Regions from separate parts of the Cyanobium sp. Lug-B genome, predicted to be linked through region 2. Evidence: predicted binding sites of a transcription regulator. Region 2 holds the regulator's gene; the other holds the start of a gene.

Region 1 (5,486 bases), on a different contig from region 2:
CACGGATGGCGATCAGGGCATCACCGAAGCGACCGCTGGTGAAGTAGCGGCAGACCAGAAAGGCCAGGGGCAGCAGCACCACCGTGAGGCGGTAGAACCAGACCTGCATGTCCGGGGAGCCCACCAGCTGGCCGAAGAGTTCGCTGGTGCTGGTCTTGAGACCGTTGGTGCCGTCAAAGAGTTTCTGCTGGCCGTTGAAGAAGTGGAAGAAGACCATCAGAGCCGCCTGGGTGATGATCGAGAAGTACACCCCCTTGATGCGGTTTCGGAAGATCAGCCATCCCACCAGGCCCGCCACCACCGCCGGAATCACCCAGAGAGCGATCAGGGTGAACACCGGTGACCAGAAGGGCTGCCAGAAGAACGGCAGCTGGTCGACGCCGTAGTTCTCGAAGAACTTGGGAATCCCGTTGCCACCCGCCAGGCTCTTGGTGTTGAGCATCAGGTACATGGCCACCGCGTAGCCCCCGAGGGCAAAGAAGATGCCCTGTCCCAGACTCAACAGACCGGTGTATCCCCAGATCAGGTCGATGGCCAGGGCCGTGATCGCCAGGGAGAAATAGCGGCCGAAGAGGTTGAGGCGGAAATCATCCAGCGCTGCCGGCAGGATGAACAGGGCGATCGCCAGCAGAATCCAGGGGACGAGTCGTTGGAAGATTTTCACAGGTAGGGCCTCCTGGTGGGGAGATGGAACGGGAATCTGCAGAGGTTGGGACGGACCGGGTCAGGCATCGACCGAGCGACCCTTCTGGGGGAACATGCCGTTGGGGCGGAACTGCAGGAAGACGATGATGAAGATGAACACCAGCACCAGGGACATGCTGGTGGTGGCGAAGAATTCGATCACCCCTTTCGCCGCCAGTGGCATGTCAGGGAAGATCGTCAGCAGGGTGCCCGAGCCGATCACCGACTGGATGATGCCCAGCAACAGGGAGGCCAGCACGGTGCCCAGCAGGTTACCGACGCCTCCGAGGACGATCACCATGAAGCAGGAGACGATGTAGGCCGCGCCGAGGTTCGGACCCACCGAACCGAGCAGGGTGATGGCGCACCCGGCCACCCCCGCCAGGCCGGAGCCGATGCCGAAGGTGATGCTGTCGACGCGGTCGGTGGGGATGCCCAGGCAGTTGCTCATCTGACGGTTCTGGGTGACCGAACGGATGCGCAGGCCCCAGACGCTCTTGTTGAGGAACCAGTAGGTGGCCAGCAGCAACAGAGCGGACAGCAGAATGATGAAAATGCGCAGGCCGGGCAGTTCGATCGTGCCGATCATCCCCCAGCTTCCCTGCAGCCATTTCGGGGCGGTGACATCGATGTTGCGCGGACCGAACCAGGCCTTGGAGAGCGGACGGACCTGGTCAAAGAGGTTGACGGCGATCAGGCCGATGCCGATGGCGATCGCCCAGCCCAGTCCGTTGAGATAGGTGAAGAAAGGCTTGGCGGAGAACTTCGCCGCGAGCAATTTCGAGATAATGAAGCCAACGCCGACACCCACGAGGATGCCCAGCATCATGGCCGTCGACACGCTCCGAATCAGCTGAATCAGAATCAGGCTGACCCCCCACGTGGCCAGGAGAGTTTCAAGCGGTCGGCCATAGAGCTGCCGGATCAACGTTCTTTCCAGCAGAACTCCAATCAGTGCCGTCACAATGAAGGACAACACCAGCGAGACCGGGAAATACAGTTCGAAGATCACACCACCCATGGGCTTGAAAGCCGATTGCACCACGTAGGTGACATAAGCCCCGAGCATCATGAATTCGCCATGGGCGAGGTTGATGACACCCATCAATCCGAAGACGATGGCCAGGCCTGTCGCTGCCAGCAGCAGCACGGACCCGATGCTGAGGCCATCGAGGATCTGAGAAAAGAAAAGTTCCAACGGAATGAAGGTTGAACGTTAGATCCAGCGCTGCTGAGGCGACGCTGGATCGGGTCGAACGTGGTGGTGTGGCGGACCGGAAAGGGGCGGTTCCCGCAGGAACCACCCGACTTTCATTCCCTCACGGATGGCTCCGTGATCACATCTTGAACTTGCCGGCGTCAGGCCGATCCTGGGTCCAGTCGCAGGTGAAGCCCTTGGTCTCGGGAACGAACTGGTTCCAGGGAATCGGGGGGATGGCCTTGACGCTGTCGTACAGGATCTTGAACTGGCCGGTGGGCTCCGCTTCGCCGATGAGCACCCGCTCGGAGGTGTGGTGGTTGGGGAACATCTTGATTTCGCCCTGGGGAGCGGCGAAGGTGATCCCGATCATGTTCTGACGAACCTTGTCGAGATCCTCGAAGGTGCCCGCCTTCTCGACGGCGTTCTTCCAGAGGTACACCATGTTGTAGGCGGATTCGGCCGGGTCACCCGTGACGCGGTCGGCCCCGTACATGGCCTGGAAGTCGGAGGTGAACTTCTTGGAGGCCGGGGTGTCCAGGCTCATGAAGAAGTTCCACGCGGCGTAGGTGCCGGTGGTGTACTCGGGGCCGATCTGGCGGATCTCCTCCTCGGCGATGGAGAACGACATGATCGGGTACTTGGCCGGATCGATGCCCGAAGCCTTGAACTGCTTGAAGAGGGCGACGTTGGAGTCACCGTTCAAGGTGTTGATGATGATCCCGCCATCCGGGAAGGCTTTCTTGATCTTGGCGATGATCGGAGCCACCTCGGTGTTGCCGAGGGGGATGTAATCCTCGCCGACGGTCTCACCGCCAAGCGCCTTCATCTGCTCCTTGATGATGGTGTTGGCCGTACGCGGATACACGTAGTCGGAGCCCACCAGGTAGACCTTCTTGCCGAGCTTGTCTCCGAACTTGTCCATCAGCCACTGAACCGCGGGCTCAGCCTGCTGGTTGGGAACAGCGCCGGTGTAGAAGATGTTCTTCGAGCACTCCTGACCCTCGTACTGAATCGGGTAGAAGAGGATGTGGTTCTTCGACTCGAAGACCGGCAGCATCGCTTTGCGGCTGGCGGAGGTCCAACCACCGAAGACGACGGCGACCTTGTCGGAGTCGATCAGTTTCTGGGCCTTCTCGGCGAAGGTGGGCCAGTCGGAGGCACCATCTTCGGAAACGGCAACGATCTTGTAGGACTTGCCGCCGACTTTGACGCCGCCGGCGTCATTGATTTCCTTGATCGCCATCTCTTCGACTTCTTTCAAAGTCGTTTCGGAGATGGCCATGGTGCCGCTGAGAGAGTGAAGGATGCCGACCTTCACTTCACCATCAAAATTGCCGCCGGACCCGGACTCGCCCCCGCAGGAGACGAGGGTTACGCTCACGGCAGTTGCGGCGATTGCAGCTGCCAGTCGCCTTGAAAGATGCAGAGACATTGATGCCTGTTCAAGATGAATTGTAGTCGCCGTAACCGACGGCAAAGGGAAAGGTACGGAAGGACGTGGTTACCCCCGGTATCCAATGAGACAGAAAGCCGCCCAGGGCCCGCCGGAGTGAGGATTTGAACGTCGCAGACCTGTCGATATGTTGCATTACCTACGGTTTTTCTGATCAACGCCTGAAAGGCGAATACCAGAATCCTTGATCGCGTGCTCGACTCAGGCGGCTGCCGGTTCAGGCAGCTGCCGCAGCAGGAAGCTTTCGACCCGATCGAGGCCTTCGCCGCTGCGCAGATTTGTGAAGCACCAGGGGCGACCGCCGCGCATGCGTTCGGTGTCGCTCTCCATCACGGCCAGGCTGGCCCCGACCATGGGGGCCAGGTCGATCTTGTTGATGACCAGCAGGTCGGAGCGGGTGATGCCGGGCCCCCCCTTGCGGGGGATCTTGTCCCCGGCGGCCACGTCGATCACGTAGATGCACAGATCCACCAGCTCCGGGCTGAAGCTGGCCGCCAGGTTGTCGCCGCCGCTCTCCACCAGCACCAGGTCGAGGTCCGGGAAGGCTTCCTCCAGTTCCTGGACGGCCGCCCGGTTGATCGAGCAGTCCTCCCGGATGGCGGTGTGGGGGCAGCCGCCGGTCTCCACGCCCCGGATCCGCTCGGGGGCCAGGGAGCCGGCACGGGTGAGGAACTGGGCGTCCTCCTGGGTGTAGATGTCGTTGGTGACCACCGCCAGCTGCAGCCGCTGCCGCAGCCGCCGGCAGAGCGCGTCGACCAGGGCCGTCTTGCCTGATCCCACCGGACCGGCCACGCCGACCCTCAGTTTGCTGCCCATCGCCCCGGTCCAGGATGGGTGCCATCCTGACGCCAGCGCCGAGGGCTGCGGTGAGTGACGGACCGATGCCGACGCTGATCCGTCGCTTCGAGCGCCTGGATGCCCGACTCGTCGCCACCGTCATGGGCACGGGGGTGGTGGTCTGCCTGGGGTTCATCGAGCTGCTGCGCAGTCCCCTGCAGCAGCTCTCCAGGGTGACGATCGAACTGCTGGCGGTGCGGGCCCTGCTGTTTCTGGCTCCCCTGCTGGTCAGCCTGTTGCTGCTGCTGCGGGATGGCCCGCTGCTCCTGGGCGGCCGTCGCCCCCCCGCCTCCTGGGGGCCCGACCTGCTGGCCAGCGGCCTGCTGAGCGTCGTGCTGCTGCTCTATTTCATGGCGGCCGTGATCATCACCGCCAGCCTCATGCTCAACCAGGGGGATGGGGTGGCGGAGGTGGGCTTCCTTATCGGCCAGCTGGAGCCGGCCCGCTTCGCGGCCGCCCTGGCCAGGGCGGCCGCCTATGGCGGGATCTGCGCCGCCATCTGCCTGCAGCAGGCCCGGCGCAGCGCCTCCGGCGAGGTGGGGATGGCCTCGGGCATGGCCCGGTCGCTGCGGCTGGGCATCGGGGTGATGGTCTGCCTCGATGTGCTCTGGACGATCGTCGTCGATCCCCTGCGCATGGGAGGAACCTGACCGTGTCCACCTCCGCCAGGCCGCGGCGCCCCGGCCCCCAGAGCCTGGTCTTCCTGGCCGGAGCGGTGGCCCTGCTGGGGGTGTTCGTGCTCGGGATCGCCCGCTCCGGCAACTGGCTGGCGCCCAGCGTCCGCCTGCAGTTCCGCACCCTCGACGCCGCCGGCCTGCAGACGGGCATGGCGGTGCGCATCTCGGGGTTCGCCGTCGGCCAGGTGCGCCGGATCGTGCTGCAGCCCGATGCCCAGGTGCTGGTGGAACTGGAGCTGCGGGACCCCTACCGCTCCATGGTGGGTCGCCGCAGCCGGGCCGAACTGGCCCAGCTGGGGCTCCTGGGCGACAACTACATCGCCATCACCCCCGACCCGGCGGCGATCGGCCAGCCCCCGATCGGCGACGGCGAGACGCTCGTCTTCACCAGCCGGCCCGACATCGACGACCTGATCGCCGAGGTGGCCAGCAGCCGCATCCCCCTGCAGCGGGCCGTCAGCAGCGGCCTGACCCTGGCGGAGACCCGCCTGCCCCGCAGCCTCGACGAGCTCGATCGCACCCTGGTCGCCAGCCGTCGCCTGGCGACGCGCCTGGAGGCGGACACCCGCCGCAGCAGCAGCGAACTGAATCGCACCCTGGGGGCTACCCGCGCCCTGGCCGAGCGGCTGGAGGA
Region 2 (5,486 bases):
CCGGCCGGAAGAATGGGCTCTCTCTTATTGTTTAGAACAGCGTCGAAGAGCAGCTTTGACGACGTTGCCTCTTTTCGGCCAACGGACACACTGCCCTCGTCCTGAGGAAGTCCCGCCGAAACTCTGGCAGAAAACTCGCTAGACCATCCATGAACATGCTCCACGACGATGTGGGACGCTCCGAGACTCATAAGAAGTCGAATCGCCTCAGAGAACTTGTGCTCAAAAGACATGCGATGAAAGGCTGCAGCCGTGTAGTACACAGACGGAACAGCAGGGTGCGCTACGTACAACGCCTGTTCCCTAGGGTGGCCTGGGGGAAACTGCAATCCCTTGGCCTCACTATGCCCTATCTGCAATACGTCCAGTCCACTCTCACGAGCCTTGGCCAAAGCCATGAGAGCTTCAGTTGCAAGCTCTAAAGCCACGCCATAGATGGACCTCACCCCAAGCATCCTTACAACTCGACCATAAACATCAACCCAGTCGGTTTCGCCCGATTGAGTGGCAGCGTTTGCCTCCGCTTCACGGGCAGCGGCCACGACTACATCTGGTTGCACAATGATTAACTGTCGGCTCGAGTAAGGGAGGCTGGTGACGTCTAATGGCGGATTAATCATCGACATAGAGCAGTTGCTTGCTGTGGAGGTGTAACTAAGATTGGACTGTTCTGATAACCACCCTCATACCAAGCCAGCAGCAGCGTGAACACTTTCCCCAGCCCATCCCTTTCACGCAGAAACTTGCCGCGACAACCAATTAGCCCATGGGCCCCGCCCCAGCCAATCGACTTAGACGGACCCGATAACCAACTGTCAATATCCCTACAGAAGCCCCTTCCCTGCCTTCTCCGATCCATCCCCCAATCCCCTCAAACCTTCGCCAGCGTCACCCGCTCGGGCTGGTGCTGGTACTTGCCCTGGCGGTCGTTGTAGGTGGTGGCGCAGGGGTCGCCCTCGAAGAACAGCAGCTGGCAGATGCCTTCGCCGGCGTAGATGCGGCAGTCGGCACCGGAGGAATTGCTGAACTCCAGGGTGAGGTGACCCTCCCAGCCGGCTTCGGCGGGGGTGGTGTTCACGATGATGCCCAGCCGCGCATAGGTGCTCTTGCCCAGGCAGATCACGGTGATGTTCGAGGGCACTTTCATCTTCTCCAATGCCACCCCCAGTCCGTAGGAATGGGCCGGCAGGATGAAGTAGTCGCCGTCCTCGTCGCTGTGCATCGGCGCCGGCTCCAGGTTCGCCGGGTTGAACCGCTTCGGGTTCATCACCGTGCCCGGCACATGGCGGAAAATCAGGAACTCCTTCGGCGACAGCCGCAGGTCGTACCCATACGACGAGCACCCGAAGCTCAGCACCGGCCCGGTGCGGCCCTCCGGATCCAGGTGGCGCACCAGCGTCGGCTGGAACGGCTCCAGCATCCCGGCCGCGGCCTGTTCGTTGATCCAGTGGTCGTTCTTGAGCATGGCGTCAGCCGCCGCGGCGCAACTGGGTGACCTGATCGGCCATCGCCATCAGGCTGGCCGGCATCGAGGGGCCCGTCAGGATGACATCCAGATGGGCTGGCCGCTGTTCGAGCGCCTCGATCACCGCCTCGGCGCTCAGATACCCCAGGGCGATCGCCAGACCCAGCTCATCGAGCACCAGCAGATCCAGATCCCCCTTCAGCAGCCGCTCGCGGCTCACCTCCCACACCTCCGCCACCGCTTCGAGCGCCTCCTCGGCCGTGGCCCCCTCCTCCCCTTGGGACCCCGGCGGCCCATCCAGGCAGTGGGGGGTGCCCGGCCGCAGCCACTCCAGCCGGCCGCACAGCGTCAGGCTGCCCGCCGGCCCCTGCTCCACGCCCCCCTTGAGGAACTGGCTCACCAGCACCCGGCTGCCCAGCCCGGCGCTGCGCAGGGCCTGGCTGAACACCGCCGCGAAGCTGCCCCGGAACGGCGCCGTGTGGATCTGCAGCAACCCCTCCGGCTGGCTCACCAACCGCAGCGGCGGCACCAGGGCCAGGGGCTCGGTGCGCGCCGGGGCGGCCGTGCGCCGGGGGTGGCCGGGGTCGATGAGGCTGGCGGTCATGGACACCCCACGGAAGCGTTGGTGTGAAAGGTCCGGACGGATCGCCCCGGCCGCTCACCTCCCGAATGTAGCGGCCCTCGCCAGCCCGGCACACCATCGGTAGTGGCTGGGAACAGACGTACCACCGGCGCCACCTACGCTGGCCCGGCTCCGCCAAAGGCCGCGTGACCACTCCCGCCGACGCCCCCCGCAACGACGGCCGCACCGCCGATGCCCTGCGCCCGGTGGCCGTCGACTGGGACCCGATGGGCTTCGCCCTCAGCTCGGTGCTCTTCGCCGCCGGCCGCACCCGCGTGCTCTGCAGCGTCTGCCTCGATCCCGAGGTGCCCCGCTGGCGCAAGGGCTCCGGCAGCGGCTGGCTCAGCGCCGAATACCGCCTGCTGCCGGCCTCCACCCCCAGCCGCCAGGGCCGCGAGCTGATGAAGCTCTCCGGCCGCACCCAGGAGATCCAGCGCCTCATCGGCCGCAGCCTGCGGGCCGCCCTGGATCTGGAGGCCCTCGGCGAGCGCACCCTGCTGGTCGACTGCGACGTGCTCCAGGCCGACGCCGGCACCCGCACCGCCTCGATCACCGGCGCCTGGATCGCCCTGGCCGCCGCCCTGGGGCGCCTCCAGCAGCAGGGGGTGCTGGCCGCCTCGCCCCTGCGCCAGCAGGTGTCGGCCGTGTCGGTGGGCCTGGTGGACGGTGTGGCCCTGCTGGATCTGGACTACTCCGAGGATTCCCGCGCCGAGGTCGACCTCAACGTGGTGATGGACGAGCAGGGCCGGCTGCTGGAGATCCAGGGCACCGCCGAGGGCGCCCCCTTCTCCCGCTCCCGCCTCGACGCCCTGCTGGATCTGGCCGAACCGGGCCTGCGCGCCCTGCAGGAGGTCCAGCACCGGGCCCTGGCTGGGGCGCCGGCCGGGCCCAGCGTGGTTGCAGCCGCACGGACGACCGGCTAAAGAGTGTCATTGGCTACATGGATCGGCCAGACCGATCCATAGGTTCATCACCAATCGCCACGCCTTGATGGTCGGCGCTACGCGTGGCTTCAGCCGCTACCCCAGCAGCCCATCCAGCGGATCCCCCGGCTCCGTGACCCCCATGGGCGCCCCCGGCACCATGGCCACCACCCTGCTGGATGTGATCCGCGGCCTGGCCGGCAGCAGCGTCGAGACCATCGAGCGCGGCAAGACGATCTTCTTCCCCGGCGACCCCGCCGAGCGTGTCTACCTGCTGCGGCGCGGTGCCGTGCGTCTCTCGCGCGTCTACGAGTCGGGCGAGGAGATCACCGTGGCCCTGCTGCGCGAGAACAGCCTCTTCGGGGTGCTCTCCCTGCTCACCGGCCAGCGCTCCGACCGCTTCTATCACGCCATCGCCTTCACCCGGGTCGAGATGGTCACGGCCCCGGCCACCTCGGTGCGGCGGGCCATCGAGCAGGACGCCAGCGTCGGCCTGCTGCTGCTCCAGGGCCTCTCCTCCCGCATCCTCCAGACCGAGACCATGATCGAGACCCTCACCCACCGGGACATGTCCTCCCGGCTGGTGAGCTTCCTGCTCGTGCTCTGCCGCGACTTCGGCGTCCCCGGCACCGAGGGCATCACCATCGACCTGCGCCTCTCCCACCAGGCCATCGCCGAGGCGATCGGCTCCACCCGCGTCACCATCACCCGCCTGCTGGGCGACCTGCGCAACGACGGCCTGGTCCAGATCGACCGCAAGAAGATCACCGTCTTCGATCCCATCGCCCTGGCCAAGCGGTTCAGCTGATCGGGCGGTCGCCGCCGGGTGCCGCGAGTCCACCGGCAGGGATACTTGGTGGATCGCGGAACCGGGGCTCGGAAGGTGTCGGGTTGGCTGCTGATCCTCGCGCTCCTGGTGCTCGGCGGAGTTCTCTCCACCCTGGGCGACCGGCTCGGCAGCCGTGTGGGCAAGGCGCGCCTCAGCCTGTTCAACCTGCGGCCCCGCAAGACCGCCGTGGTGATCACGGTGCTCACCGGCAGCCTGATCAGTGCCGTGTCGCTGGGGCTGATGCTGCTGGTGAGCGAGCGCCTGCGGGTGGGGCTCTTCGAGCTCGACCAGATCCAGGACCGCCTGCGGGACAGCCGCGCCGCCCTCAAGCGCAACGAGGGGGAACTGACCCGCACCCGGGGCGAACTGGAGCGCAGCCGCCTCGATCTGATCACCGCCGAACGCCGCCGTGACCAGGCCCTGGCCAGCCAGCGCCGCGCCCGCGACCAGCTGCTGGCCGCCGAGCGCCGCGTCGACACCCTGCGCCGCGAGCTGCAGCCCCTGCAGGCGGAGCGCGCCCGGTTGGAGGCCGAGCGGTTCCGGCTCAGCCGGGAGGTGCAGGGCCGGGACGCCGAGATCCGCCGCACCGAGGCCGAACTGGCCAGCGTCCGCCGCCGCATCGCCGCCGGCGCCAAGGAACTCAAGGACCTGGAGACCAACGTCATCGCCCTGCGCCGCGGCGACGTGGTGATCGCCAGCGGCCAGCCCCTGGCCACCGCCAAGGTGCAGCTGCAGCGCCCCGACCAGGCCAAGCAGGTGATCGATGCCCTGCTGCAGGAGTCGAACCGGGCCGCCTTCCAGCTGCTGCTGCCCGGCCAGCCCCCCAACCGCCAGATCCTGCTGGTGCCCCGCAGCGACATCACCCGGCTGGAATCGCTGCTCGCCACCCCCGGCACCTGGGTGGTCAGCATCCGCTCGGCCGCCAACGTGCTGCGGGGCGAGGCCCAGGTGCTCGCCTTCCCCGACCTGCGCCCCAACCGTCAGGTGGTGGAGCAGGGGGAGGTGCTCTCCCGCACCTCCCTGGAGCCCGACGTGCGCGATCCCGAAGCCGTCCGCAGCCGCCTCAACCTGCTGCTGGCCGCCGCCTTCGCCAAGGTCCAGCGCCAGGGCACCCTGGCCAACGGCCTCCAGTTCGATGCCGCCAGCATCAACGCCCTGGCCCGGGAACTCAGCGAACGCCCCGCCGGCGTGACCGCCAATCTTGAGGCGGTGGCCCTCCAGAACGCCGACACCCCCGACCCGATCACCGTGGAGCTGCGCTGGCTCCGGCCGGGCGGCGCCGGCGCCACCCGGCCGGGGCGCCCGTGAGCGCGGGACCCCTGGCGGCCCCCGGGCCTTTGGCGGGGCTCGATCCGGGCCGCAGCAAGTGCGGCCTGGTGCTCACCGACCCCGAACGCCGCGAGATCCGTGAAGCCCTGGTGCTGCCCCCGGAGGCGGCCTGGGAACGGCTGGAGCAGTGGCACCGCCAGCAGGCCCTGGCTGCCGTGGTGATCGGCGATGGCACCGGCAGCGGCCCCTGGCGGCGGCGTCTGGAGCCCCTGCTGCCGGTGGAGCTGGTGGATGAGCGGGGCACCACCCTGGCGGCGCGGCGCCGCTACTGGGAGCTGTTCCCTGCCCGGGGCTGGCGGCGGCTGCTGCCGCTCGGCC

Evidence for each region. Region 2 encodes NtcA, which controls nitrogen genes in cyanobacteria. Its sites were predicted from a motif close to GTANCNNNNGNTAC; they were not measured.
Region 1: urtA (urea ABC transporter substrate-binding protein) is a predicted target of NtcA. The motif match lies at 3,396-3,409, and genes of this name have one in related genera.

Annotation. Positions count from the first base shown of each region.
Region 1 is NZ_JAGQBM010000053.1:17,589-23,074, forward strand. Features, by position in the region: gene urtC (urea ABC transporter permease subunit UrtC) at 1-664, opposite strand, end outside; gene KBY81_RS12535 (urea ABC transporter permease subunit UrtB) at 725-1,882, opposite strand; gene urtA (urea ABC transporter substrate-binding protein) at 2,022-3,317, opposite strand; gene ureG (urease accessory protein UreG) at 3,540-4,154, opposite strand; gene KBY81_RS12550 (hypothetical protein) at 4,220-4,825, shown strand; gene KBY81_RS12555 (MlaD family protein) at 4,828-5,486, shown strand, end outside.
Region 2 is NZ_JAGQBM010000049.1:17,530-23,015, forward strand. Features, by position in the region: gene KBY81_RS12000 (hypothetical protein) at 1-542, opposite strand, end outside; gene dcd (dCTP deaminase) at 872-1,465, opposite strand; gene KBY81_RS12010 (ATP--corrinoid adenosyltransferase) at 1,470-2,069, opposite strand; gene rph (ribonuclease PH) at 2,234-3,010, shown strand; gene ntcA (global nitrogen regulator NtcA) at 3,153-3,818, shown strand; gene KBY81_RS12025 (DUF3084 domain-containing protein) at 3,894-5,147, shown strand; gene KBY81_RS12030 (resolvase) at 5,144-5,486, shown strand, end outside.